One region of the Cupriavidus sp. DL-D2 genome, then DNA from elsewhere that is predicted to be linked to it. Evidence: predicted binding sites of a transcription regulator. Region 1 holds the regulator's gene; the other holds the start of a gene.

What was found. Region 1 encodes FNR, which switches genes on or off when oxygen is low (the NO sensors DNR and NnrR bind a similar motif). Its sites were predicted from a motif close to TTGATNNNNATCAA; they were not measured.
Region 2: ABDB81_RS27570 (universal stress protein) is a predicted target of FNR. The motif match lies at 6,605-6,618, and genes of this name have one in related genera.

The regions. Positions count from the first base shown of each region.
Region 1 is NZ_JBDKXK010000069.1:28,941-43,740, reverse strand. It holds gene ccoN (cytochrome-c oxidase, cbb3-type subunit I) at 1-590, shown strand, start outside; gene ccoO (cytochrome-c oxidase, cbb3-type subunit II) at 607-1,257, shown strand; gene ABDB81_RS26140 (CcoQ/FixQ family Cbb3-type cytochrome c oxidase assembly chaperone) at 1,262-1,423, shown strand; gene ccoP (cytochrome-c oxidase, cbb3-type subunit III) at 1,426-2,355, shown strand; gene ccoG (cytochrome c oxidase accessory protein CcoG) at 2,407-3,900, shown strand; gene ABDB81_RS26125 (FixH family protein) at 3,912-4,139, shown strand; gene ABDB81_RS26120 (hypothetical protein) at 4,136-4,381, shown strand; gene fnr (fumarate/nitrate reduction transcriptional regulator Fnr) at 4,448-5,173, opposite strand; gene ABDB81_RS26110 (sulfite exporter TauE/SafE family protein) at 5,258-6,028, shown strand; gene scpB (SMC-Scp complex subunit ScpB) at 6,577-7,485, shown strand; gene rluB (23S rRNA pseudouridine(2605) synthase RluB) at 7,514-9,445, shown strand; gene rimP (ribosome maturation factor RimP) at 9,784-10,272, shown strand; gene nusA (transcription termination factor NusA) at 10,269-11,744, shown strand; gene infB (translation initiation factor IF-2) at 11,827-14,760, shown strand.
Region 2 is NZ_JBDKXK010000080.1:9,275-24,074, forward strand. It holds gene ABDB81_RS27525 (universal stress protein) at 1-280, opposite strand, end outside; gene ABDB81_RS27530 (hypothetical protein) at 520-867, opposite strand; gene ABDB81_RS27535 (DUF1488 domain-containing protein) at 940-1,218, opposite strand; gene ABDB81_RS27540 (hypothetical protein) at 1,517-2,026, shown strand; gene ABDB81_RS27545 (hypothetical protein) at 2,465-2,686, shown strand; gene ABDB81_RS27550 (lecithin retinol acyltransferase family protein) at 2,919-3,536, shown strand; gene ABDB81_RS27555 (Hsp20/alpha crystallin family protein) at 3,440-3,883, opposite strand; gene ABDB81_RS27560 (PAS domain-containing sensor histidine kinase) at 4,280-5,404, shown strand; gene ABDB81_RS27565 (response regulator transcription factor) at 5,409-6,053, shown strand; gene ABDB81_RS27570 (universal stress protein) at 6,050-6,544, opposite strand; gene ABDB81_RS27575 (universal stress protein) at 6,732-7,535, shown strand; gene ABDB81_RS27580 (universal stress protein) at 7,614-8,453, opposite strand; gene ABDB81_RS27585 (universal stress protein) at 8,487-9,311, opposite strand; gene ABDB81_RS27590 (zinc-dependent alcohol dehydrogenase family protein) at 9,464-10,453, shown strand; gene ABDB81_RS27595 (BON domain-containing protein) at 10,491-11,147, opposite strand; gene ABDB81_RS27600 (helix-turn-helix domain-containing protein) at 11,432-12,196, shown strand; gene ABDB81_RS27605 (MBL fold metallo-hydrolase) at 12,435-13,793, opposite strand; partial or broken gene ABDB81_RS27610 (thymidine phosphorylase) at 13,984-14,800, shown strand, end outside.

The sequences.
Region 1 (14,800 bases):
CCTGGGGCGGCATGATCAACGGCATCATGACCATGTCCGGCGCCTGGCACAAGCTGCGCACCGATCCGATTCTCAAGTTCCTCGTTGTCGCACTCTCGTTCTACGGCATGGCGACCTTCGAAGGCTCGATGATGTCGATCAAGACCGTCAATGCGCTTTCTCACTACACGGACTGGACGATCGGCCACGTGCATTCCGGCGCGCTCGGCTGGGTGGCGATGATTTCGATCGGCTCCCTGTATTACCTCATTCCGCGCTTGTTCGGGCAGAAGGAAATGTTCAGCGTCCGCCTGATCGAATGGCATTTCTGGATCGCAACCATCGGCGTGGTGTTGTACATCGCCTCGATGTGGATTGCTGGCGTGATGGAAGGCCTGATGTGGCGCGCCACGCAGCCGGACGGCACGTTGACTTATGCGTTCGTCGAAGCCGTAAAAGCCAAGTATCCGTTCTACCTGATCCGTCTGCTCGGAGGTATCTGCTTCCTGGCCGGGATGTTCGTCATGGCCTACAACGTCGTCCGCACCATCGTTGGCAAGCCTGCCGTCGATGCGCCGATTCCGACCAGCCTGCCGGCTTCCGCCCACTGATCGCGAGGATAGAACGATGTCTCAGAATCAAAGTTTCTTTCGTCACGAGACGCTCGAGAAGAACGTCGGATGGCTGATTGTCGCGACGATCATCGTCGTGAGTATTGCGGGCCTGGTGCAGATCGTACCGCTGTTCTTCCAGCACTCGACCACCAAGCCCGATCCCGGCATCACGCCGTATTCGCCGCTGCGGCTGATGGGCCGCGATATCTATATCCGCGAGGGTTGTGCGGGTTGCCATTCGCAACAGGTTCGCACGCTGCAGGCCGAAACGGAACGCTACGGCCATTTCTCGACGGCAGGAGAGTCGGTGTATGACCACCCGTTCCTGTGGGGTTCCAAGCGCACGGGTCCTGATCTGGCGCGCGTAGGCGGCCGCTACTCCGACGACTGGCAGCGCATCCATCTGCGCAGTCCGCGTGATGTCGTGCCGGAATCGGTGATGCCGTCCTATCCGTGGCTCGAGAAGACGCCGTTGCCGACCGATTCGGTGCAGCCGCGTATGCGGGCCCTCCAACGGCTTGGCGTGCCGTACACCGATGCGGAAATCGAGCGGGCACCGGAGGATCTGGTGGGCAAGACCGAGGAGGACGCGATGGTGGCGTACCTGCAGGGTCTGGGCCTGAACCGCCGCAATGTGCGCGTGGAAGCGGCGCCGAAGGAGTGAAGCCATGGTGATCATCACTGCCATTGCCACTGTCATTTCGATGGTGACATTTCTGGCCATCTGCTGGTGGGCATGGTCGGCGGGGCGCAAGGGCGCCAACGAGGAATCGGCGATGCTGCCCTTTGCCTTGCCTGACGAAGATAACAATCCAAGGCGGAATTCGTAACCATGAGCGATTTCATCTCCGATATCTGGGGCCACTACATTGCGGCCATCGCGCTGATCGGCATTGCCTGGTGCGTCTGGCTGCTGTTCTCCCAGCGCAAGATGCCAAAGGGCGTCAGCACCTCCGACGACACGGGCCACGTGTGGGATGACGACCTACGCGAGCTGAACAATCCGCTGCCGCGCTGGTGGATGTGGATGTTCCTGTTGGCCTGCGTGTTCGGACTGGGCTATCTGATCCTCTTTCCGGGACTGGGCGCCTATCCTGGCGTGCTGAAGACCTCGTCCCAGGTGGAGCTGGCCGCGCACCGCGAGGCCGCCGAGCGCATGCAGCATCAGATCTACGCCAAGTACCTGAAGATGGATGTCAAGCAGGTGGCGGCCGACCCCGAGGCGCGCGAGATCGGCCAGCGACTATTCCTCAACTATTGCGCGCAGTGCCATGGATCCGATGCGCGTGGCAGCCGCGGCTTTCCCAACCTGACCGACAACGACTGGTTGTATGGCGGTGAGCCCGACACCATCCAGCAATCGATCACCAAGGGGCGCAATGGCGTGATGCCGCCGCTGACTGGCGTCATCGACGCAAAGCTGGCTGGCGATACCGCGCAGTATGTGCGCTCGCTGTCCGGGCTGGCCTACGACCCGATCCGGGCATCGCGCGGCGAAAGCACGTTCAAGTCGACCTGTGCGGCGTGCCACGGTGGCACAGGCAAAGGCAACCAGGCATTGGGCGCGCCGAACCTGTCCGATAACGTCTGGCTGTACAGCAGTTCGGAAGGCGCGATCGTCGATGCCATCCTGAAGGGCCACAACGGCCACATGCCAGCGCACGAAGAAATCCTGACGCCGGAGCGTATCCGGATGCTGACTGCCTACGTGTGGGGACTCTCCAGTACCTCCAGCGCTGCGGCCGGAGCAGCCGGGCAATGACAAACCGCCCCGGCCAGCGACGGCGCTGACCGGGGCATTAGGGCTAGTCCCATGAATGCGCCCCTGAAATCCCCTCCTGAAGGACCCGAGGTCTCAGAGACTCGGGGATGGCGCCCCGCGCCACCGCCCAAGACCGCTAACGATGCAACGGAAGAAGCGTTGTACGAGGTGCGCCGCAAGATCTACCCGCGCTCGGTGAAAGGCGCGTTTTCGAGCTGGCGCGTATGGCTCGTCATCCTGACGCAACTGGTCTACTACGGTGCGCCCTGGCTGCAATGGAACGACCGGCAGGCCGTTCTGTTCGACCTCGGAGCACGCAAGTTCTACATTTTCGGTCTTGTGCTCTGGCCGCAGGACGTGATCTATCTCGCCGTGCTCCTGGTCATTTCGGCGCTGGCACTTTTTCTGTTCACCGCCATCGCCGGCCGGCTCTTCTGTGGCTACGCTTGTCCTCAGACGGTCTACACGGAAATATTCATGTGGATCGAGCGGCGTGTGGAAGGTGATCGCATCGCGCGCATCCGGCTCGATGGCGATCCATGGAGTTTGCGCAAGTTCAGGATCAAGACGACGAAGCATACGCTCTGGATCCTGATCGCCCTCTGGACCGGCTTCACATTCATCGGCTATTTCGCGCCGATCCGGGAGCTTGGCAGCGAGATACTGCAGTGGTCACTGGGGCCGTGGCAGGCATTCTGGATGCTTTTCTATGCGTTCGCTACCTGGGGCGCCGCCGGCTTCATGCGTGAGCAGGTCTGCAAGTACATGTGTCCGTATGCGCGTTTCCAGAGCGTGATGGTGGACCGCGACACCTTTGTGGTGACCTATGACGTGGGGCGTGGTGAGCCGCGCGGCGGCCGCTCGCGGAAGCTGGATCACCGTGCCGCCGGCCTGGGCGACTGCGTGGACTGCAGCATCTGCGTGCAGGTGTGCCCGACGGGGATCGATATCCGGGACGGCCTCCAGTACGAATGCATTGGATGCGGAGCTTGTATCGACGCCTGCAATCAGGTCATGGACAAGCTGGAGTACCCGCGCGGGCTGATCCGGTACACCTCCGAGAATGCCATGCGATCGGCGTTGTCCATTGCCGAGGCCCGCAAGCGGCTGGTGCGGCCTCGCACCATGATCTACATGGTGATCTGGCTGGCACTGATGGGTGGCTTTGCCGCGTCGCTGGCGATGCGCACGCCGCTGAAGGTCGACATCATTCGAGACCGTGGAGCGCTTGGTCGCGAGGTGGATGGACGCTGGGTCGAGAACGTGTACCGGTTGCAGTTGATCAATGCCACCGAGTCACCAGTGACAATCGATGTGAAGGTAGATGGCTACGATATGAAAGGGCTCACCGTCGAGTATGACCAGACGGCCAGCACTCTAGATCCCACGTCGAACCGGCTGTTGCCAATTCGCATCCGTGTGCCGATCGAAGACGCCAGGCAAGGTACCCACAAGATCGACGTGACGGTCACGGCGGAAACCGAGTCGCAACGCCGGTCGCAGATCCGTCAGAGCACAAGCTTTATCGTTCCCCGCAACTTGTAAGAGGAGATGCAATGGCTCAGCGCCCCCAACAGCCTCCCCATGCCGTTCGACCCTGGTACAAGGAGCCGTGGCCGTGGATCTTGATGGCCGGCCCGATGCTGGCGATGGTGGGTTGTGGTATCACGATCTGGCTGGCCAGCACACATGCGGACGTCCCTGTGCGCGATGCCACCCGCCATGGACTGGTCGTCGAGAAAGCCGATGTCGGAAGCGCCACGGAACAAGGGAGTCATCCATGAGGTTGCGCTGGCTGATGTGGGTACTGTGGCCAGCGTTTCTGATGGGTGGCGCGGCTACGGCGGTAGTGTTTTCCGTTGTCGACCCGGGAGACATCAGTTTCTTCGGCCAACCGGTGGAGGCTTCGAGGCAGGCGATCTACACCGTGGGCTTTCTGCTGGCGTGGCTGTTCTGCGCACTGTCCAGCGGTCTCACGCTTTACACGATGCCGGGCAGGCTCAGCGATACCGATGAACTCGAATAGCAATTTCGCAAAAAAAGCCGCAACAGCGTGATGCTGTGCGGCTCTGGTCTTGCAGCAGGATGGCGCCTAGCAGGAGCGACTATAGACCTGCTTGATGCCAGCCATGTCGATGATCTTCACATGCCGTTGACGAATTTGGATCAGGCCAGCTTCCGCGAACCGGGAGAACAGGCGGCTGACGGTTTCGAGCTTGAGGCCGAGATAGCTGCCGATTTCCTCGCGGCTCATGCGCAGCACGAACTCCGTGGAGGAATAACCGCGTGCGGAGAGGCGCTCGGACATATTGACGAGGAAGGCGGCGAGTCTCTCTTCGGCACGCATCGAGCCAAGCGTGATCAGCATGACCTGGTCCTGCGAGATCTCCTTGCTCATAAGTCGCAGGAACTGACCTTGCAGCGAAGGCAGATGATTCGACAGCGATTGCAGATCGTCGAACCGCACGACGCAGACTTCAGCGTCCTCGAGGGCGGTCGCATCCGATGCATGTTGCATCTCGCCGAGTCCATCGAGGCCGATGACTTCTCCCGGAAGATGGAAGCCGGTAATTTGAGTACGCCCATCCTCCATGGTGACGTGGGTTTTCAGCGTGCCGAAACGAATGGCGTAGACCGCGGAGAGCGGTTCACCCATTCGATACAGCGTTTCGCCCTTGTGGACACGCACGCGCTCCTGCACGAGAGTGTCCATTTTTACGAGGTCCTGCTGCGACATGCCCACGGGCAGGCAGAGTTGGCCCATGGCACACGTGGAGCAGCGTGGCGACATCTCGGTAACGGGGATGGAAGTCAGCAATTGAAGTGCTCGTTTGAATGCGCTTGCAGCGAGGGCGCGATGCATGCATTTTACAGCGTGGAGTGACGCGGAAGCGAGGAACAGTTGCCATTTGGCGTGCTTTTAAGCGTTTTTCTGATTGCCCTGTTTGGCGGTGTGCATTGCGCGGCGATGTGTGGAGGAATTGCTATTGCAGTCGAACAAAATCCGCAGCAAGTGCAACAGACGGTCTCGTTCTTGCACCGTTCTAGACGGCACTGGTGGATGTCGATTTGCGTCATGCATGCGGGCCGGGTGACGACGTACATGTTGCTCGGCGCATTGGCCGGTGCAGTGGGTGCGGCGGCGTGGGCGCACGACTATCTGCCATTGCAGCGATGGCTGTTCGGCGTGGGGAGCCTGTTGCTGATCATGGCCGGATTGTGGTTGCTTTTCGGCTGGCAGATGCGCATGGGTGCCGTGGAACGTTTTGTCGCGCGGATCGCTTCGCACGTCGCCAAGCTCTTGCGGCACGTTCGATCGACTCAGGGGTTGCATGGCGGTCCTGCCGCAGTGCCGTCAGCGATGCACCGATTCGGCATGGGTCTTGTATGGGGTATGGTGCCCTGCGGAATGATCTATAGTGCGCTCGGCTTGGCGCTGCTGGCGGGCAATGCTTCGTCGGGCGCACTCGTCATGGGAGCCTTCGGACTAGGTACTTTGCCGAATCTGCTGGTGATCTCGGGGTTATCCGGTTACCTGCGGCAGTGGTCGCGCAAGCGGTGGGTTCGCACCGTTTCAGCTTTGCTCGTGGCGGGTTTCGGGTTGCTGGGGGTGGCCCGCGCCGTATGGCTTCCGGAGACCCTTGCGCACGCCGGATTCTGCGTGGTGTTCTGAATCGGCCACAGCCCCGGGTTGCGGTATCCGGCGGTAATGCCATACAATCGCGAGAACCACGGTATCGCGCCGCGTCATGCACGAGGCGTCGCCGGGGCGGTTTCTCTCATCAGGGATGCCCGCCCAGGGTTTCTGGCCATGCTGTTGCATGCCGGAACCATCCCCACAGTCCATCCGGTTCAAAAGATCTGGTTAAAAGGCCGACGGCGGTGTGGAAGGTGACGCCGGGTCAGGGCGAAGTTTCCTGAGCCGATATCCGATTGTTTCTTGCCGTCTTGGTCATGCGTTGGCCCAGGCGAATGTCCGCCCCGAAGGGGAGGCGCGACGCAAGAGGTCCGTCGACCGGTGATGGCTGCCGGCCCTGGACGATCTCCTGCCGGACAGTCCCGGCAATTCGATGCAAAGAACGAGGTGCACGGCGGCGCTGAAACCAGCGTGGACCGTCTGCGCGACGAGATGGCGATGGCATTGGCCTCGCTGTATCTGCAATCTCCAGTGCCCCGGGATTCGTCCGGGGGCAGGTGCAAAGACAGGCTGCACACAATCACATGAATACCCAAGAGGCGAAGATCGTCCTCGAGACCGCGCTGATCTGTGCGCAGGAACCGTTGCGCGTCGGTGATCTGCGACGGTTGTTTGCCGACGATGTCGGTGCCGACACGATCCGGGTGCTCCTCGAAGAGTTGCGGAACGATTGGCAACGGCGTGGCGTGGAACTCGTGGCGCTGGCGAGCGGCTGGCGTTTTCAGAGCCGGCCCGAAATGCGCGAGTATCTCGACCGGCTCAATCCGGAAAAGCCGCCCAAGTATTCCCGCGCGGTGATGGAAACGCTGGCGATCATCGCGTATCGCCAGCCGGTGACGCGTGGCGACATCGAAGAAATCCGCGGAGTGACGGTCAGTACGGAAGTCGTCAAAAAGCTTGAGGACCGCGACTGGATCGAAGTGATCGGCCATCGTGACGTTCCTGGACGCCCGGCACTCTATGCGACGACCAAGGCGTTTCTCGATGACCTTGGCTTGCGTTCGCTGGACGAACTCCCGCCGCTTGAGGATGCTCAGGCGCAGGCCCAGGCAACGTTGCTGGATCAACAAGCCATCGACTTCGAAGATATCGCCACGGCCAATCCGCCTGCTGGCGACGAAGAGGCTTTTGCGGCCACGGAAGTGGTCCCCAACGCCGTGACGCCGGCGGACACCGAGAAGGCCGATGCGGAGACGCCGGCCAATTTGGAAACTGCCGATTCCACCGAGGTCATTGAAGGCGCATCGCAAGAACAAGAAAGCAGCGTCGAGTCCGATCCCCCGTCACTCGGGCAGGACGACGACGTGCCGCTGGCGCATGCCAACGGTTTCCACGTGGACACTCAGGCTTCCGTTTCGGAAGTTGCCGAGGAATCGGGTCTGGAGGGCGACGCGCCTTATCCGGCCGAGGACGACGAGCGCGTGTCCAACTGAATAACATGCAACATCGATAGTGAATACTTTGTCTGATTCCGCTGATCAAGACGTCCGCCAGCCGGACGTGCCGGGCGACACCGGCGCAGCGCCCGATACGGGCAATGGCGCGGACGGCGCGCCGCGCCGCAAGGGCCTCCGCCGCGGTCTGCGAAACCTGGTGGCGTCCCGCCGCCAGGGTGCCCAGGATCGGGATGCCGGTCGGGGTGATGCCGATGCGCCGCCGGTGCAGGCCGAAGAGGGTGCGCAGCCCGCAGCACCGCGGACACGCGGCCGACGCAAGCCTGCGCCTGCCGCCGATGCCGGTGAACAGGTCGCGGCTCCACGGGCGGAAATGCGACCGGCTAATCCGCGCCAGTCCGAATCGGGCGAAGGCCAGCCGCAGCGCCGTCGGCGGCAGCAGCCGCAACGTAAGGCTGCGATGGTCGACGGTGAGAACAAGCCAGCAGCCGAGCAGGCCGGCAGGCGCAACAAGCCAGGCCCGCAGCAGCGCAAGGGCCAGGGTGGCGCTGGCAAACCGGGTGGTCGCGGCGATCAGCGCCAGGGTGAATCCCGTCAAGGTGACAAGTCGGCGAAGCCCGCCGGCAAGGCGCTCAAGGCTGCAGGTGGCGAGGATCTGTTCCGCTTTGTGATCTCCGAGCAGTTCGACCAGGAAGACATGGTCGTTCCGCGCACAAAGGCGAAGCCCGTTCGCGAGCTGACATCGGATGACGATGCGCCGAAGCTGCACAAGGTGTTGGCTGACGGTGGGCTGGGGTCCCGCCGCGAAATGGAAGAACTGATCCTGCAGGGTCGTGTTTCCGTCAACGGGCTTCCAGCACATATTGGCCAGCGGATCCTGCCGGCCGATCAGGTGCGCGTAAACGGCAAGCTGATCCACCGCAAGATTACGACCAAGCCGCCCCGGGTGTTGCTGTATCACAAGCCAGCCGGCGAAATCGTCAGCCAGTCGGATCCGGAAGGCCGTCCGACCGTATTCGACAGCCTGCCGCGAATCAAGAACGGCAAGTGGGTGGCCGTGGGCCGGCTGGACTTCAATACCGAGGGCCTGCTGATTTTCACGACTTCGGGCGATATCGCCAACCGCTTCATGCACCCGCGCTATGGCGTGGAGCGTGAATACGCGGTGCGCACGCTGGGTGAACTGGCCGAGTCCGATCGTCAGCGTCTGCTTCACGGCATCGAACTCGACGACGGCCAGGCTAACTTCCTGCAGATCGCCGATGGCGGTGGCGAGGGTGTGAACCAGTGGTATCACGTAGCGCTGACCGAAGGACGGAACCGCGAAGTACGCCGCATGTTCGAGGCGGTGGGCCTGACCGTTTCACGCCTGATTCGCACACGCTACGGGCAATTCCTGTTGCCGCGTGGTCTCAAGCGTGGCCGTTGGCAGGAACTCGAAGCCACCGAGGTGCGCAACCTGATGGCCAATATCGGCCTGAAAGCACCGGCCAAGGGCGAGCAGGGCGGCGGCAAGGGAATGACCAAGGTGGGCGGGCGGAAGGCGCGCACCGAGGCTGCGATCGCGGGGATGCCCATGGTCACGGGCATGGATGGACTGCCGCGGTTCGAGAAAGCCGGTGGCAATCGCGGTGGCGGTAACGCCGGCCGCGGCCAGCCTGATCCGATGCAGACGTCAATGGGCTACATCCCGTCGGGTCCTGCGCCGCTGACGTCACACTCGACGAAGTTTGGGGGTGGCATGGGCGGTATGGGTGGCGGTGCGCGTGGTCCTGGCGGTGCAGGTGGCCGTGGGCGGGGTGGAAGCGCTGGCAATGCTGGCAACGCCGGTGGCAACCGTCCGCGTCGTGGCGGTGGCGAGGTGAACGGCAATGTGATGCCGAAGGCTGCCAAGGGCGGCGGCAATGCCCGTGGCAATAGCGGTGGCGGGGCGGGTGGTGGTGGCGCACGGCGTCCGCGTGGTGGCGGGGGCGGTGGTGGTCGGGGCGGTCATCGCTGACGCCAGGCAGGGTGGGGTCGATGTGCGCATGGCGTCATTGCCCCCATCCAGTGCGGATACAACCGGCTTTTGCCTTTTGGACATAATCCGCGTATAATCCAAGTCTATTCAAAAGTATCATCCTCAGTGGGATGGGCGAATGATGGGCATTGCGCCCATTTTTTTTTGGTTCGCCCGTTCGTGAGTGCGCGTCGAGTGCGGCTGGTTTGCGCCACGCTGCGCACCGCCCGAGGGTGATAGGCAGGCAGGGGCAGCTTACAGGTTTCGGAAACTCGCTTTCAGAACGTTGTGTTGTCCAGTGCCTGCCACGGTGTTGAAGGCCACTACTCGGGATTACAGTGCATCTGGCAGATTTGATCGAAACCACCCTTATCGGCATGGGCTACGAGTTGGTTGAGCTTGAGCGTGCCCCGGCCGGACTTCTGCGTGTCTACATCGATCAGCCTGAAACCGGCATCGTCATTGAGGATTGCGAGAAGGTAAGCCGCCAGCTTACCCACGTTCTGACAGTGGAGAACGTCGATTACGAGCGCCTCGAAGTGTCGTCGCCCGGTCTGGATCGTCCGCTCAAGAAGTTGGCTGATTTTGTCCGCTTCGTCGGCGCCGAAGCCAGGGTCACGCTGCGCCTGCCGGTCAACGGCCAGAAGAATTTCGTCGGCATCCTGAGGGAACCCTCGGGCGAAGCTGGCGCCGAGAAGATCGGCCTGGAATTCGAGGGCAAGGATGGTCCGGCGCTGCTGGAATTCGCCATACCCGATGTCGACAAGGCACGCCTGGTGCCGGTGATCGACTTCAAGGGAAATCAAAGAAAAGGGAACAAGCAATGAGCCGCGAAGTTCTGTTGCTCGTCGATGCGCTAGCGCGCGAGAAGAACGTCGACAAGGATGTGGTTTTCGGTGCGCTGGAGGCGGCACTCGCCTCTGCGACCAAGAAGCGTTTCGAGGAAGACGTGGATATCCGCGTCCATATCGACCGTGAATCCGGTGAGCATGAAACGTTCCGCCGCTGGCTCGTGGTTCCTGACGAACAGGGCCTGCAGGAGCCGGACAAGCAGATCCTGCTGTTCGAAGCCCGTGACCAGATCGCCGATATCGAACTCGATGAGTTCATCGAGGAACAGATCGAGTCCGTGGAATTCGGCCGGATCGGCGCGCAGGCTGCCAAGCAGGTGATCCTGCAGCGCATCCGCGATGCCGAGCGCGAGCAGATCCTGAACGACTACCTCGATCGCGGCGAAAAGATCATGACCGGCACGGTCAAGCGCGCCGACAAGAAGGGTCTGATCGTGGAATCTGGCCGCGTGGAAGCGCTGCTGGCACGCGATCAGATCATTCCGAAGGAAAACCTGCGCACCGGTGATCGCGTGCGTGCGTACATCCTGAACGTGGACCGTGCTGCGCGCGGCCCGCAGATCGAGCTGTCGCGTACGGCACCCGAGTTCCTGATCAAGCTGTTCGAGAACGAAGTGCCCGAGATGGAACAGGGCCTGCTGGAAATCAAGGCGGCTGCCCGCGACCCGGGCGTTCGCGCCAAGATCGCCGTGGTGGCGCATGACAAGCGTATTGACCCGATCGGTACCTGCGTCGGCGTGCGAGGCACGCGTGTGACGGCGGTGCGCAACGAGATCGGTGGCGAAGCCGTGGACATCGTGCTGTGGTCGGAAGATCCGGCGCAGTTCGTGATCGGTGCGCTGGCGCCGGCCCAGGTCCAGTCGATCGTGGTCGACGAAGAGAAGCACAGCATGGATGTGGTGGTGGACGAGGAAAACCTCGCCATCTCCATCGGTCGCAGTGGTCAGAACGTACGCCTGGCGTCGGAGCTGACCGGCTGGCAGATCAACATCATGACGCAGGAAGAATCGGCGCAAAAGCAGGCCGAGGAAAGCGAAGTGGTACGCAAGCTGTTCATGGCCAAGCTGGACGTGGACGAGGAAGTGGCGGACATCCTGATCGACGAAGGTTTCTCCACGCTGGAAGAAGTGGCCTATGTGCCTATCAGCGAAATGATGGAGATCGAGGCCTTCGACGAAGATACCGTCACCGAGTTGCGCAATCGCGCCCGCGATGCGCTGCTGACGATGGAACTGGCCCGGGAAGAAAAGGTGGAAGAGGTATCGCAGGACCTGCGTTCCCTCGACGGCCTGACGCCCGAGCTGATCGGCAAGCTGGCTGAAGGCAATATCCACACGCGCGACGACCTGGCCGAACTGGCCGTGGACGAACTGGTCGAAATGGCCAGCGTGACCGAGGATGAAGCCCGCGGGCTGATCATGAAAGCACGGGAACATTGGTTTAACTGAGGGACACGTCCGGGCCTGGCCTGGACGCGCTTTCCGCACACGAATTGTCCCGACGTAGAAACCGAGCATTGAAAGGGTTTGAATGGCAAGCACAACAGTTGCCCAACTGGCCGCAGAACTGAGCCGCAGCCCTGCTGCACTGCTGGAACAATTGCAGGCAGCTGGGGTGGGCAAGGCAAAGCCTGAAGACATCATTACCGAATCGGACAAGACCCGACTGCTGGATTTCCTCAAGCGGTCGCATGGTCAGGCCGACGATAGCGCGCGCAAGAAGATCACATTGACCAAGCGTGAAACTTCGGAGATCCGCCAGTCGGACTCCACCGGCAAGACCCGCACGGTGCAGGTCGAGGTACGCAAGAAGCGCGTGCTGGTGAAGCGTGACGACGTGGAATCGCACGACGATGGCGCCGACGAGCAGGCCGCGGCTGACGCCGCCGAGCAGGCACGTCGCGACGAAGAGGCGCGTCGGCAGGAAGCGGAGGCCCTGGCTCGCCAGGAAGCCGAAGCCCAGGCTGCACGCGAAGCCGCCGAACGCGAGGAAGCCGAACGCCGCGCGCGCCAGGAAGCCGCCGAGGCCGAGCAGCGCCGCCAGGCTGAACTGCTCGCGCAGAAGGCCGAGGAAGAGGCTGCCGCTTCGCGCGCCGCGACCGATGCCGCCGAGGAAACTGCGCGCAAGAAGGCCGAAGACGACAAGGCGCGTCTGGCTGGTGAGCGTGCGCAGGCCCAGAAAAACGCCGACGATGCGAAGGCGGCTGCCGACAAGGCACGTGCCGAGCAGGACAGCGCCAAGGCCGCCGCCGACAAGGCACGTGCCGAGCAGGATGCTGCCGCGCGCCGCCGTCGCGAAGCTGCAGAGGCCGAGGCCCGCGCCATCCAGCAGATGCTGAATGCGCCGCCGCGCGTGCTCAAGGCGCCGTCGGAACGCAAGGCAGAGGAAAAGAAGGCCGAGCAGACCGGCACGCTGCACAAGCCGGTGAAGCCGGCGGGTGCCACGGCCGAGCCGAAGAAGGACGAAAAGAAGGCCGCACCGGCCGCCACTACCACCACGACGACGGCGACCGCCGACAAGAAGGGTGGCAAGGGCGCCAAGGCTGGCGGCTGGCAAGACGACAATCGCGGCAAGAAGGGCAGCGGCCTGAAGACGCGCGGCGATTCGTCCGGCGGCACGGGCGGCTGGCGCAGTGGTTCGCGTGGTCGCGGCGGCAAGCAGCATGCCGACGATCGCAGCAACTTCCAGGCGCCGACCGAGCCGGTCATCCGTGAAGTGCACGTGCCGGAAACCATCTCCGTGGCCGACCTGGCGCACAAGATGGCCGTGAAGGCATCCGAGGTCATCAAGCAGATGATGAAGCTCGGCCAGATGGTCACGATCAACCAGGTGCTGGACCAGGAAACCGCCATGATCGTGGTGGAAGAAATGGGCCACAAGGCGTTTGCCGCCAAGCTGGACGATCCGGAAGCCCTGCTGGTGGTGGATGGCGAGGATCATACTGACGCCGAATTGCTGCCGCGTCCGCCGGTGGTGACCGTGATGGGTCACGTCGACCACGGCAAGACGTCGCTGCTGGACTACATCCGCCGCACCAAGGTTGCCGCGGGCGAAGCCGGTGGTATCACGCAGCACATTGGCGCGTACCACGTGGAAACCGACCGTGGCGTGATCACGTTCCTGGACACCCCGGGTCACGAGGCCTTCACGGCCATGCGTGCCCGTGGTGCCAAGGCGACCGATATCGTGATCCTGGTGGTGGCTGCCGACGACGGCGTGATGCCGCAGACCAAGGAAGCGATTGCGCACGCCAAGGCTGCCGGAGTGCCGATCGTGGTGGCGATCAACAAGATCGACAAGCCGGACGGCAACCCGGACCGCGTCAAGCAGGAACTGGTGGCAGAGCAGGTCTTGCCGGAAGAGTACGGCGGCGATTCGCCGTTCGTGCCGGTGTCCGCGAAGACCGGTTTCGGTATCGAAGAACTGCTGGAACAGGTGTCGCTGCAGGCGGAAGTGCTGGAACTGAAGGCCCCCGTCGATGCACCGGCCAAGGGTCTGGTCGTGGAAGCCCAGCTCGACAAGGGCAAGGGCCCGATCGCAACGATCCTGGTCAGCAGCGGCACGCTCAAGCGTGGCGACGTCGTGCTGGCAGGCAGCGCCTACGGTCGTGTGCGCGCCATGCTGGACGAAAACGGCAAGCCGGCGAAGGAAGCTGGTCCGTCGATCCCGGTGGAAATCCAGGGTCTGTCGGAAGTGCCGGCCGCCGGTGAAGAAGTGCTGGTGCTGCCGGATGAGCGCAAGGCACGTGAAATCGCGCTGTTCCGTCAGGGCAAGTTCCGCGACGTGAAGCTGGCCAAGCAGCAGGCGGCCAAGCTGGAAACGATGCTGGAGCAGATGGCCGAAGGCGAAGTCCAGTCGCTGCCGCTGATCGTGAAGGCGGACGTGCAGGGTTCGCAGGAAGCGCTGGTGCAGTCGCTGCAGAAGCTTTCGACCGCCGAAGTGCGCGTGCAGATCGTGCACGGTGGCGTGGGTGGCATTTCGGAGTCGGACGTCAACCTGGCGACCGCCTCGAAGGCTGTCATCATCGGCTTCAACGTGCGAGCCGACGCTGGCGCGCGCAAGCTGGCCGAGCACAACGGCATCGATATCCGCTACTACAACATCATTTACGATGCGGTAGACGAGATCAAGGCGGCGATGTCGGGCATGCTGGCGCCGGAAAAGCGCGAGACGACGATCGGTCAGGTGGAAGTCCGTCAGGTCTTCCGCGTGCCGAAGATCGGTGCGGTGGCGGGTTGTATGGTCACCGACGGCATGGTCAAGCGCTCGTCGCTGGTCCGCGTGCTGCGCAACAACGTGGTGATCCACAGCGGCGAACTGGACTCGCTCAAGCGTTTCAAGGACGACGTCAAGGAAGTCAAGCAAGGTTTCGAGTGCGGCTTGTCGATCAAGAACTTCAACGACGTTCAGGAAGGCGACCAACTCGAGGTGTACGAAATCACCGAGGTGGCGCGTACGCTGTAAGGCGCAACGCAGAACGGCAGGCTCCGGCCTGCCGTTTTTA
Region 2 (14,800 bases), on a different contig from region 1:
TGCGGTCGGGCGCGAAGCCGGTCAGCGCGTGCTGCTCGAACGATACGCCGCCGAGGTTGAGGATATCGGCGGCCGAGCGCAAAGTCCGGCTGCTTTCGTCCGCGTGCCATGCGGCCAGCTCGGTGGCGCTAATGTATGACTTCACCTCACCCGACACGTCCGGCATGCAATGAACCAAGTGGACAAGCAATGGACCCTTGAGCAATTCTCCGGCGGCCACAAAGTGCGCCGCCGCATCGCTGTACGTTGACCCATCAGCGGCAAGTACGATGGATTGCATGGCAGGCTCCTTGAGTCGAGAACGGCAACGTGCCGCACTTCACTGAGAATGGGGTGTTGTCGCGACACGGTGATTCTTTGGTCCGTCGCGTCGGTCCCGTGTTGAACAGATAGGTGACGAATTCTGCCGGAATTTGGTCTGGATTAAGGGATACGTGGTCTTCGTGTGGTCCAGGGTAGCGGTGTCGTTCCGATCGTCGGATCATCGGCATGCCGGAATGGATGCGACCAAGAGCAATTTCAAGGGACAGGAGGATCATCCTTCATCCCGACCAGAGAATGCCGGCGAAGGATACCTTGGTCGTCGAAGACCAGGACCAAGCTGTACTTAGCGGTCGATGCGGCTTCCCTGCGCCGCATCGGCACATAACCCTGCTTATTGCGGTCGACTTGATAGATCATGACGCGACCACCTTCCCACACCGCGCTTGGCTCGGCCAGTTTCATGTACACGTCCTCCCGGGTTGTCACGCCGTCCTGCAGGAACGTCAGAAGCTGTGGATCGCCTGGCGGATAGCTAGCGCAAGCGGCGAGTATCGCCAATAGGATCACGATGGCACTTCGACTGGCCCAGATCGTTTTCATCATCAATCATCTCTTTTCAAAGCGTCCGGCACCGCAAACTGTGCCGCCTCGCCGCAATCCTCGTGTCACTCAAAGCTACATACCGAATCGAAAGTGCCCACTGTGCAGCAGAACGTTGTATGCCCCGGTCATCTCGAACAGGCCACGGGCCATCGTCTCGATGGCCCCCCTGTGCTTTTGATAGGCCACGAACAAGTCTTCCGGTCGACATGATCGCGCGCCGAAGTGGTCCTCCAGGGCTTCGGCGGTAATGCCATAACACGCTTGCGCGCCATTTACGCGCGCTTGGCACTGAAGGCTGGGGCCTGCCGAGCAGTAAGTCGGCAACATTCCTGAAAACTCGATTGCGCTCATGATGTGTTCGGCGATACGTAGCCGTACCCGGAGACGTCACCTTACCTAGCCTAGGCGTTAGCCCAATCGGTGATTTGATTCATCGCAAGGGCGCATGGATCGCGCCACGCCACGCGAGGGTTGCGCGTCTTTGTCTCGTGGTGAGCAGCATCGACCCCGCAACTGATACCGTTGGCGACAGTCCTTCGTGCCTCCGAACGTTGCACGGCAATCGCTTTGCGTTGCGTCAACGGCCACCGCCCACGCGGACATAAAGTGAGAATTAACGCGGCAACGCAATCACATAGCGGAATCGATCATGAGCTTCCTCGGCACTCGCCGCTCCTGGGTCAAGATCACGATCCTCGCTGCCTCTACCGCATTGGCTGGCCCGGCCTGCGCTCAAGCGTCGACAAGTACGCCCAAGGCCGCTCCGCAGCAGGGCGCCACCAGCATTCCTTACCTCTCGGGGGGCATCGGCGCCGACGATGTGGCGCGCATGCGCTCGCTTGCGCCGCAGTTCAATGTGCACCTGCGATTCCAGGATCGATCGGATGGCGCATCGCTTTCGGACGTCAAGGTGCTGCTACTCAATGCGCGACACGAACGCGTCCTGCGCGTGGTGAGCGAGGGACCGCTGCTGTATATGCGGGTGCCGCCCGGCCAATACTATCTGGCGGCGGTGTACCAGGGCATCATCCAAGAACTCGCGTTGATCGTCGGCCGCAAACCGATAGACCTGACCATCTCGTTCACGATGAATAGCGAAGAAGGCACCTGGCAGTACTGCATGGGCCAAGCAGATCTGTGCGAAAGCACCGTACTTTAAGTGCGCGGCTGATCAAAGACGACAAATAGGGCGAACAACAGGGGTGGCCAAGGCTTGGGATTGATCAACGAAACAACACGTTCGGCATCACTCCTTGACGGGCCACTGCGCCGGCGTCATGGATCGCGCCCGGCTGCGGTACCAGACGATGAACTCAGAGATGGAACTGCAAAGGCTGGGTTTAGCGATGACCTGGAATGCGACCCGCTGTCATGACGCGTGCGATCGGCGAGTCTCCGACGCGGGGGCACCCGCTTACATGTTGGGAAGCCTGGAGTGGGACGGGGCGAGGTCAGTCACGTAGCGTCGTCGATGCCTTCACAATTGATCGTCGTCAAACAGTTATGGGTTTTAGCGCACTAACTATTTCCCAGTGGCTATCTTCACAAGGCAAAAGACGAGACGCACAAAGTTGCCGCTGCCAAGGGGAGACATGCCATGTTGAGTGCCCATGAAATTGCTGCGTTGATGGTGCTGGGATCGCTGGGGTCGTGCCGCGATATCGACCCGCACGATCTGGCCGCGCTTGCCACCTGTCGTTTGATCAACATGGCCAACGCACGGTCGACAGCATCTCCCACAGTGCACGTTACCCCGGCCGGCTACCGAGTGCTGGGCGCCGTTCACCGCGCCTCATCGGTGCGAGTCAGGCAACCCTGACAGCGGCGCCGGCAAACCTGACGCACCGCACAGCCCCTTTCCCACGTCCCACATGGCAATTGGGCGACGCGTTTGCCGGCATCCGCTGATAGTTGCATGAGTCCCGCATGACCAATACTCCAGCCACACCCCGGCAACGCCGCGCGCGAAGTTCATAAAGCAACAGGCCGCACGCGTCCGTGCCATCGGTGCCAACCGGCGGGAGATGAAAATGAACAATCTGGGCATGGCAATGGGGCCAGCGGCAACCCACCGGGCGCCGCAGGCGCTTCACGAAGGCACGCACGTTATCACGCCGCGACGCTGGTACTGTCATCATGGCATTTACATCGGCAACGGACAGGTAGTGCATTACGCGGGATTCAAGTCACTGCTGCGCCGAGGCCCCGTGGAGTGCACCACGCTCGACACTTTTGCCGACGGCCACGGAATCGAAGTTGGCACCGTGCAGCATGCGCGGTACGGCGGCGCCGACGTGGTACGTCGCGCCACGTCGCGGCTGGGCGAGGACGCCTATCACCTGCTGCGCAACAACTGCGAGCATTTCTGCAATTGGTGTGTACATGGCACGCCAACCAGCATGCAGGTCGAGCGATTGGCACACGATCCGCTTCGCGCCCTGCTAGCAACCGCGTGCCTGCTGCATGCGTGGATTTGGGCGCGCGTGTACGCGGGCCGCGGCGCGCCCATCCACATGCTAGGGCCGGTCAGTGGAATGTGGATCGGAGCGTGGCAACGGAATCTCATTAACGCTCATCGCGTGGTCTCCCCTGCCGGACGGATCTGGATGCGCTTCTGCGGCGTTGCTTCCTTCTTGGGCAGCGCTAGCCGCAGGACGCCGTCGGCGTAGGTCGCATCCACCTTCGCTTCGTCAATGTCAGCATCCAGCGTGAAGGCGCGGCGCATCGCACCGCTGTAGCGCTCGTGGCGAATCACACGTTCCCCGTCTCGCTGCTCGGTCGTGCGGTCGACCTTGGCGGCTATCATGACCGTGCCGCGATCGACGTCGATATCGATGTCCTCCGGTTTCACACCGGGCAACTCAGCGGTCACCGTGTAGCTGCCATCGGACTCCGTCACATCGACCTTGAATACCGTGCCGACGTCGGCTGTCCCGCGGAACGCGCGTAGCATGCCCTGCATCATGTCGCTGATCGGCTCGATGGAAAGCGGGTCGTAATGTCTGAGGCTGGTCATCGTGGACTCCTTCATTGGATCGCCGGCAAATCCGGCTGTCTTTAGCATGGCAGCCCACCACGACTGGCCTTTGCGTTGCGTCAACCACTGCGGCGCCGGTTTGCCAGACCAGCATTCAATAAGACACCGCAGCCTGTCGTGTTGGCCAGAGACGCTCGACACCGATCACAGCCGAGTGACAGCTCCGACCAACTATGTGCGCCATGATGCATAGGCGCACCATTCATGTGCGGAGTATGTGAGCGGGTGGGCACCCTTCTCGCGTGCGCCGGGTCGCGCGGGCGTTACGTATCTTCTATATTCTGATCAGCAGCCCGTGATCAGCAGACTGCTGCCGTCTTAGGAAAAAGAAGAATCATGCCTTCGGCATTGAGCGTCCCTTAAGAGTGGCCCGACATGACCCGAGACACGCCCCTTCGCAGCGATGCGACGCACCTGCCCGCGCAGATCTCGGGCAACGAGGCATGTCTGGCAGCCATTGTGCGGACTTCCATGGAGGCCATCATCTCCATCAACGAACAGCAGCAGATCGTGCTGTTCAACCCGATGGCCGAGACGCTTTTCGGGATTGCCGCAGGGGATGCCATCGGCAAGACCCTCGACCTCCTGCTGCCGGAGCGTTTTCGCTCCGCTCACACCCTGCACGTGCGCCGCTTCGGTGTAACGGGGGTCACGGATCGGCAGATGGGGCTGCAGCGTACGCTCTATGCGCTGCGCCGCGACGGCAGCGAATTCCCCATCGAGGCATCCATCTCGCAGACAAGCGACGGCCAGGGCCGCAAGCTATTTACCGTTGTGCTTCGCGACATCACCGAGCGTGTGCGAGCGGAAACCGCATTGCGGCGCTCGCGCGAGGAATTGCAGGCGCTCTCCGACAGCATCCTGGCAAAACGCGAGGAAGAAAAACGCCGCGTCGCCCGCGAGTTGCATGACGACATCGGGCAACGCCTGAGTGCGCTGAAGATGGACCTTGCCATGCTGGAGAGCGAACTGCGCGAAGTCGACACGGCGTCGCCTTACCTCAGTCGCGCCGCTGCCATGCATGGCAGCATCGATGCCGCCATCGCCGCAGTCCGGCAAATCTCCGCAGACCTTCGCCCCGCCCTGCTCGACGAACTGGGGCTGGCGGCGGCACTGGACTGGCTGACCAAGGATTTCAGCCGCCGCTACGGCCTGACGATCGAATTAGGCGCCCCCGATCATCTTGACGTAAACGAACAGGAGGCGACGGCGGTTTTCCGAATCGTGCAAGAGGCGCTGAACAACGTCGTGCACCATGCACAGGCCAATCGCGTGTGGATCGCCCTGGACCGGCAGGCCGGCGAACACGTGCTCCGCGTGCGCGACAACGGCAATGGCTGGGACGGCGCGCTACGCGATCGCACGCGACGCTCGTTCGGACTGCTTGGCATTCGCGAACGAGCCCGTCTGCTTGGCGGAACGCTGGCGCTGACGCACGCGCCTGGGCAAGGATTCGAGCTATGCCTGCGCTTTCCCATGCGCGCCACCGAGACGGAGTAAGCCGATGATACGAGTGGTCATTGCCGACGATCATGCCGTGGTGCGCAACGGCTTGCGCCATATTCTGGAGCGCGAGGACGACGTCGAGGTCGTGGGCGAAGCCGCCAAGGGTTCCGAAGTGCCACAGGTGTTGCGCGAGACCACGCCCGATGTGATTCTGCTGGACCTGTCGATGCCAGGGCGCAGCGGCCTTGAGCTGGTGCGGCATGTCCGCACCGAGTATCCGGCCAGCCGGGTGCTGGTCTTGACCATGCATGCAGAGGAGCAGTATGTGGTACGCGCATTCCGGGCTGGCGCGGCCGGATACCTGACCAAGGACAGCGCCGCCAATGACCTGATCGCGGCGTTGCGCAAGGTGGCCACGGGCGGCACCTATGTCAGCCCCGAGATGGCGGAAAAGCTGGCGCTCGGCGTGCAGGAGCAAACCGATGCACCGCATGCCAGCCTGTCCGACCGCGAGCTGGAGGTGTACCGGCGCATCGTCAATGGCGAATCGCTGACGGAAATCGCCGAGGCCCTGTGCGTGAGCGCGAAAACCATCAGCACCTACAAGATGCGACTGCTGGATAAACTCCAGCTTCGCAGCGACGCCGCGCTGGTGCGCTACGCCATCGAGGCGAACCTGTTTCCCGGAGAATCACCGCCCTAGTACCTGTCATTCGACTTACCTGCGAGGTGTGGCGGCTGTGTGCTGGCCGGCGCGCGAATCAGCAGCACGGGCTTGTTGGTCTGCGCCAGCACGCCTTCGGACACGCTACCCATGATGGCCCGCCGCAAGCCGCGATGCCCATGCGTACCCATAACGATCAGGTCGGCTGGCCAGGAGTTTGCACGCTCGACAATGGTCTCCGAGATGTTGCCGCGGCCAAGGGGACGCTCCACGAGTTCCTTGATACAGGTAACGTCGGCGTGAGAGCATCGCTCGGCGGCCAGGTCCAAGGCCCGTTCGCCACCCCGCACAAGCTGGCTCAGCACCTTGGCGGTATCAGTCGTACCCGCGGCATCGAACAATTCGCTATCGTCAACCACGTACAGCAGCTTGATCGCAGCCTGGCATACGCGCGCCATGCCGATGGCCTGCGACATTGCCAAGTCCGCCGAATCGCCACCATCCACCGCCACCAGGATTCTTTCGTACATGATCGGGACTCCGCTTGGGTCATCGTGCTTTCGAGATTAGGACGCCTAAACCCATCGCACTTGATCTGCCGCAACGGCTTTGATCGATCGACTCAGTCCGCTCTCGTTTGACTTTTCGCAACGGTTCTCCCACGTCATGACATAGATTTGACGCGTGCCCAATGTCGAGGCACTGGCGAGGGTGCGGATGGAGATCTCAGCTATCGTGGTCCACGTGGATGCGTCAACGCACGCCACGGCCCGGCTCTCCCACGCCGTCGCCCTGGCCTGTGCATTGCCTGCAACGCTTGTGGGCCTGTTGCCACAGCGCGGCCTGACGCCCGACGCGGCGTTTTTTGCCGATTGCGAATCTAGCCGCGTGGCCTTCGAAACCGCGACGGCAGGCGCCCCCATTGCCGTGGACTGGCGCGTGGGAGAAGGCACGTCACTGGAAGCCATGCAATGCGAAGGCCGCCTGGCTGACTTGATCATCGTCAGCCAGCCGTGCGCTGGCGAGGCCCATCGCCTGGTTGACACACCCCCTTTTGCCGAAGGCACGATCCTGGAGGCCGGACCACCGGTTCTTGTTATTCCACGGACGCACGACGCCGCCCCCACGCAGGCGTGGCCCTATCCGCGCGTGATGGTGGCGTGGAGTGGCACGCGCGAATCGGCGCGTGCGATGCGCGACGCGCTGCCGCTCCTGCGCCGCGCGCAGCATGTCGCGCTTGTTTGCTGCATCCCCGTCTCCCGACACCGCCACACCAATCTGGCGCCGGCCAGCTACGCGCTGACGTGGCTGGCGCGGCGGGGCGTTCGCGCCTGTCTGATCGGACTTAGGGGCGATGCACATGCGTCACCAGGCAACGCCTTGCTGGCCACCGCGCGGACGGCCCGCACCGACTTGCTGGTTTGCGGCGCGCCGGCAAGCGACAAAGCAGTCGGCAAGCTGGGAGGCATCGCCAGCACCCTGCTCGAGCAATCCACAATCCCGGCTCTGTTCGCACGCTAGCGATGCGCGTGCCGACGCTGCCCGCGTCCTTTGGAACCCCGAGGAGCCAGCAGATTCGCAAACGTAGCGTGGCTCGTCTCAGTGTGCCAGCAGCACGGGGATTGTCATCGAAGTAAGGATGGTCTTGGTCACGCCGCCAAGCACGAGTTCGCGGAAGCGTCCGTGCCCGTACGCGCCCATGACCAGCAGGTCGGCTTGCACATCGGCGGCGCGCGACAATATCAGGTCGCCTATGGCAGCATCGCTCGTACCGGGTTCGCACTCGGTGCTGACGTCGGCGCCCACATCGCGCAGCACACGGCACGCGACTTCAAGTGGCGCCGCATCGGCGCGTGTGACGTGCTGGGTCGGATTGGCATGGAGCAGGTGCACCGTGCCACCTGCCAGCAGCGGCAATGCATCGTGCAGGGCACGGGCGCATTCCTTGCCGCCATCCCACGCCACCAGCGCGCGGCGGCCCACGGTCAGCGCCGGCCCAGCGTAGGGCACCACCAGGACGGGCCGACCCGACTCCAGAATGATCGATTCGAGAAACTGTGGCGCCACCACGGTCTCGGGTTCACTGGCATCGATTTGCCCAACCACCAGGAGTCCGGCCTCCTTGACTTCCCTGAGCGTCTGACGCACCGGGTCGCCATGCAGGCTGCGCCATTCCGCAGATGCCGACTCGCGCCATACCGTCGACTCGAATCGTTGCTGCAGCGTTTCGTGCTGGCGCTCACGCCGGGCCCGATCCTCCTGCAGAACGGTGGCGGCGTGCCCCACGTGATAGAACCACTGTGGATCGGCGGCAAACGTGGCACAAACGCCTATCAGGCGGCAACGCTGGGCGATGGCGATTTGCACGGCCAACTTCGCGCGGAGCATCGCGCGCGAGCTGGCGTCTATATGCACGAAGATGCTGGGATAGGCGAGCATGGCTTGATCTTCTGGCCTCTGCGGCGCGGCCGCCTAGTGGGAAATGAGCAGTGGCACTGGCGTGTTGTTCAGCAACGTGCGGGTCGTGCCGCCGATCATCAGCTCACCAAGCCTTGAATGGCCGTAGCCGCCAGCCACCAGCAGGTCGGCCGATTCCCGCAGCACCTTCTGCAGCAGGCAACCGGCGACCGATGACGATTCTTCCACCGCCAGCGTCGCACGGACACCGTGCGTGCCCAGCCAGCGCAGCAGTTCTCCGTCGCCGTGCTGCCAGAGCCCCTTGCTACCCATCACCACCACGAGGATCACGCGATTGGCGCGTTTTAGCAGCGGTAGCGCATCGCTGAGCGCGCGAGCTGCCTCGCGCCTGCCGTTCCACGCCACCACGGCGGTATTGATCGTCGACAGCCGCGCCTGGGCCGGTACCACTAGCAAAGGCCTCCCCGCGTTCACCAGCGCATACTCGGCGGCCGACGCCATCAAAACGGGCAGGTCGCTGGGCGCGCCCGGCAGGCCGGGCAGGATGATGTCGCTGGCCATGCCATGCGCGGCAAGCGCCCAGCCGGCATCCTGCTCCACCAGAAGGTGCATGTAATCAGTCGGCGTACCGTGGCGCGCGCAGGCATCGGAGAGCGCCTGCGTACCGGCCTGCTCCACACCGCGCAACATGTCGGCACGCATGGCCTGATAGCGCATTGCCTCCGAGCCCGCGCTGCGATACGGATCCAGCATCGGTCCGGTGGCGCTGAGTCCGATCACGCGCCCATTGGCGTTCGCCGCCAGGGTAAATGCCGCATCCAGCCGCGCCTGAGTCGCCCCATCGTCAGCCAGATCCACCAGTACTGTCTTGTAAGCCATCGCCATGCCCTCGTACGCTGTTGCACCGACTACAGTCAAAGGTAATCAGTGCAGGATTGCGACACTTGCGCCAGATCAAGTCATAGCGCGTAGCGGATGCGACGATCGATCTAACCCGCCGTTGCGCGGGTAAGCACGACAAGGAACGCTACATGGATGCCAGCATGCAGGCCATGATCTTCGACGGGCACACGCTCGACGCGCAGCGCGTGCCTGTGCCCACGCCAGGTGCCGGCCAGGTGCGCATCCGCGTGCTGGCCTGCGGGGTATGCCGCACGGACCTGCATGTGATCGACGGAGATCTTTCTCATCCAAAGCCGGCGCTGATCCCAGGCCACGAGATCGTGGGTCGCGTCGAAAAGCTGGGCGAAGGCGCGGCCGGGGTGGCCCTCGGCGACCGGGTGGGCGTGCCGTGGCTGGGCCATACCTGCGGCGTCTGTCGCTTCTGCGCCAGCGGGCGCGAGAACCTGTGCGACGCGCCGCTGTTCCACGGCTACACCTGCGACGGCGGCTACGCGGAATACGTGCTGGCAGACGCGCGTTATTGCTTCCCGATTCCAGACACCTACGATGACACGCAGGCCGCGCCATTGCTGTGCGCCGGCCTGATCGGCTACCGCACGCTGCGCATGGCTGGAGACGCGCAGCGCCTTGGCATCTACGGCTTTGGCGCGGCCGCGCACATTGTCACGCAGATCGCCGTGGCGCAGGGCCGCACGGTCTATGCCATGACAAGACCCGGCGATACTTCGGCGCAGGCGCTGGCCACTCAAGTCGGCGCGGTGTGGGCAGGCAGCAGCCTGGACCCGCCACCAGCCTTGCTGGACGCCGCCCTGATCTTTGCACCGGACGGCTCGCTGGTACCCGCTGCACTGGGAGCCACGGACAAGGGAGGCGTGGTCGTATGCGGCGGCATCCACATGAGCGATATTCCGTCGTTTCCGTATCGGCACCTTTGGGAAGAGCGGCGCATCGTATCCGTTGCCAACCTCACGCGCGAAGATGGTGTGGGGCTCATGAACGTGGCCGCAAGCCTTCCAATTCAGGTGCACACCACGGTTTATCCGCTGCGCGATGCCGACAAGGCGCTGGAAGACATGCGCGCAGGACGGCTTGTTGGCGCCGCAGTCCTTCGCATCTGATCGGGCGATGGCGCGGGGGCCCCGCACCACCGCACCGCTACTGCGGCAGCACCCGGATGTCGTCTACGACCTTCGTCGCGCCGGGAGCGCTCCACGCGGCGTTGAACGCCGCCTGACGTTCGGCCAGCGACGTGACATGCCCCGACAGGGTAACCACGCCATCCTTGACGACGACCTTCACATGTCGCGCATCTTGCGCTGCCTGACGGTGCAAGGCGTCCTCGATGCGCCGCTGCACGTCGGGCGCGCTGGTTCGGGGCCGCAGCACAATCTGATTCACGATGCCTCGCACACCATTGAGCAGGCGCACCGCATCGGCGGCGGCACGACGTTGATAGTCCCAGTCGACCTCGCCCGAAAGCGTCACCATGCCACGCTCCACTACCACGCCGAGTTGGCCAGCAGCCACGACTGAATTCCAGGACAAAGCGTTTTCGACGGCCCACGCGATATCGGCATCGGTTCGCACAACATCACCCGGCAGCACCACGTCCAATTCCACGGCAAGTGCGCGTACACCCGCCACGCGTCGCGCAGCCCGCTCGACGCAACGTTTGGCGTGGAATGAACGGGGATTCCCGCTGAGCGTGACGATGCCATCCTTCACCTGCACCCCCACCTCTCGTTCGTCGACTTCCGGGTCCCAGGCTAGCTCGTCAAGCACGTCCTGCTTTAGTTGAATATCGCTTTTCATCATTCCCTCCTTTGCCTATCCGCGTCCTGCCTCTCAGTGACTCTAGGCGTAACTCGACGGGCGGCTTTGCGTTGGCGCAAGGCCGCACCGGGCGCGGCGGCGCCCATTCCACGAGCAAGGGCGTGTCAGGTTTTCCTGACACGCCCCCAGAACAATCTGACCCGCCTCTCAGCCACGGCTGATTTCGGCCGAACCGGCCGTGATCAATACTTCAGGCAAATCGGGAGACACCGAATACTGACGCTGGCATGCAGCCAGCGAATCGACCAGCAAAAGGGGATGACATGCAGCACCAAGCAGTAGAATTTCGCACGGTCGTGCCTCCGCCCTACCCTGAACCCTACGCGCCAGCGCAGTTCATGGCCCAGACACCCAGATGTGTCCATTGCAGCCTGCGGCCGCTCTGCCTGGCGGCGGAACTCGACACCGATGACATGCCCCGACTCGAGTCGATCATCGGACGGTGGCGCACGGTGCATCGTGGAGACTACCTATTCCGCGTGGGCGACAAATTCCAGTGCCTCTATACGCTGCGCTCAGGATCGTTCAAGGTCGTAGCAGGCCACGAGGAAGGTGTCGAGCACGTCACGGGCTATCTGTTGCCGGGCGACATGCTCGGGCTAAGTGCCATCTCCAGTGACCAATACGATTGCGATGCCATTGCACTGGAAGACAGCACCGTGTGCGTGATCCCGTTCTTACCGCTGGAACAGCTTTGCCGCGACATGCGCGGCGTACAGCATCAATTGCACAAACTGCTGAGCCAGGAGATCGTGCGCGAATCCCGCCAGACCACGCTGCTGTCGGGCATGCCATCGGAGCGTCGGGTCGCGGCCTTCTTGCTCAACGTTTCGCGGCGCCTGCGCGCCAGGGGCTACTCGGCACATGCTTTCACACTCCGGATGACGCGCGAGGAAATTGGCAGCTACCTGGGCATCAAGCTGGAAACGGTCAGCCGTACGTTCTCGCGCTTCCAGCGCGAGGGGCTGATCCGCGTGGACGGCAAGAAAATCGAGATCTTCGATCTGGATGCGCTGGCGCAGGTCTGAGCGTCACGCAGCGCGCACGACCCACGCCGGCACGCCGCCGGCCCGGCGTGATCGAACTCGCCCACTAACGTGCCACAGCCGCACAGCGCCGTGGCTCTTGGTCTCGTGCTGGCCAAGCTCGAAGAATTATGCGCGCTACGCGCTAGTGCCGTGGCACCCACTCCAGATGTGGCATTCCAAGTAAATGCCGCGATTTTCGTTTCGCAACTTTATCGGGTGGCATTTACTTGTTTCTCCCCTACTCCAGCAAATACTTCTGCCGGTACTCGGGCATCGTCACTCGCCACTTCAGCTCGTGTTCGATGCGCTGGCGTAACGCGTCGCTGGCCGCTGGCTCGCCATGCACGACGAACGTCTGACGCGGCGGACACTCGAACCCCTTCAGCCAGGTCATCAACTCGTCGCTATCGGCATGGGCCGACAGATTCTCGATTTGAGCCACTTCGGCGCGGATGTCGATGTCCTTGCCATGCAGCCGGATTTGCTTGGCGCCACTGCACAGGCGAGCGCCGCGCGTGCCGGGAGCCTGGAATCCGGACAGCAGGATGGTGTTTCGCGGGTCCGGGCCGAACGCTTCCAGGTGGTGCACCACGCGCCCCCCAGTAGCCATACCGCTGCCTGCCAGGATGATCTTCGGACTGTGGTCCGAATTCAGGCGTATGGATTCCTCAGTGCTGGTCACGGCATTGGCCATGTTGCAAGCGCCCGCGCAGCTTGCCTCGTCAATGCGTAGTTCCGAGACATGGCGGGCAAAGATCGTCGTCGCCGCGATAGCCATGGGGCTGTTCAGATAAACGGGCACGTCCGGCAGCCGGCGCAACTGCCTGAGCCGGTACAGGCAGTACAGCAACGACTGCGCACGGCCTACTGCAAACGTCGGGATCACGAGCGTGCCGCCCCTGTCGATCGTGCGGCTGACGATGTCGCCCAGTGCGTCGATGGGATCCACGTCGGGATGACACCGGTCGCCGTATGTGGATTCCACGAACAGCCAGTCGGCACGTTTCAGGAAGGCGGGTGCGCGCATCACCGAGTCATTCAATCGCCCAAGATCGCCGGAGAACACCAGGCGCTGCCCGTCGATGTGCAAGGTAACACTGGACGCGCCGATGATGTGGCCGGCGTGACTGAACTCGGCATCGATGTCCGGGCCCACCGGTACGCGTGTGTCGAATCGCACTGCCTCCAGGCGATGCACCGCGCGCTCGGCATCGGCGCGCGTGTACAGCGGCATTGCCGGATCGTGACGCGAGAACCCTCTTCGGTTTGCATACGCCGCGTCCTCCTCGGCCAGCGCCGCGCAGTCGGGAAGCAATACGCCGCACAATTGCGCGGTACCCAGCGTGCAGTACACGCGCCCGCGGAATCCGTTGCGGATCAGCAGAGGCAGGTAGCCACTGTGATCGATGTGCGCGTGGGTCAGCACCACCGCGTGCAAGCTGGCGGGATCCACCGGCAGCGCATCCCAGTTACGCAGGCGCAGGGCTTTGAATCCCTGAAACAGGCCGCAATCCACCATCACGCGGACGCGTCCCGTATCCACGACGTACTTGGAGCCAGTCACCGTATCGGTGGCGCCCAGACATTGCACTTTCATCGATATCTCCCTGTCCATGCCGCGCCATCGCCAACCGGATGCCTTGCGGTGCGCACAGCGCGCAGCAGTATTTTCAGCATGGATCGCACGCAGGGCGGTAGCTTGATTTCCATCAACGTCCGGGCACTTCGCATCCAGAAATGCCTGCGCCGCACATTCGCAGCGGCGATGGCTGTGATCCATGTCCTGCACACTGATCGCCACGCTGAACCTGGTGGGTTCCCCGCTGCTGCATACTCACCAAGCCAGCCTCTCGGCGAGCGCTGCAGGGGAACTGGGCGCCCGTGAAGGCGATGCGGTCGAGGTCACGCACGCGCCAGCCCTGGAATCAATGTGCGCAGTCCGCGCAAAGATTCATGGCTTGGTCATCGACGACGCACAACTGGCCGGCATCGTCACGGACATTGCTGGCGAGCGTTACACGGAAATGCAGATCGCGGCCTTCCTTGCGGCCTGCGCGGGCGGCAGAATGAACGAGCAGGAAGTTATCGGCTTGACCCGCGCGATGATCGGCACAGGGGAGCAATTGCGCTGGGACCGCGGGGTGGTGGCCGACAAGCATTGCGTGGGCGGGCTGCCGGGCAATCGCACAACGCCAATCATCGGGGCAATTGTGGCCGCCGCCGGGCTGACAATTCCCAAGACCTCCTCACGCGCGATCGCATCTCCAGCGGGCACGGCGGACACCACGGAAACCCTGACGCGAGTGACACTGGACGTGCACGAGCTGCGGCGCGTCGTGGGACGCACGGGTGCCGCGCTCGCGTGGGGCGGCGCATTGAACCTGAGTCCGTCCGACGACGTGATGATTCGTGTGGAACGGGCCCTGGATATAGACAGCGACGCCCAGTTGATTGCGTCGATCCTGTCGAAGAAGGTGGCTGCCGGGGCCACGCATGTGCTGATCGATGTCCCCGTGGGGCCCACGGCCAAGGTGCGTTCCGAAGCCGACCTGTTGCGCCTGGAATCCTTAATGCAACGCGTGGCGGCGGCGTTCGGACTGCACG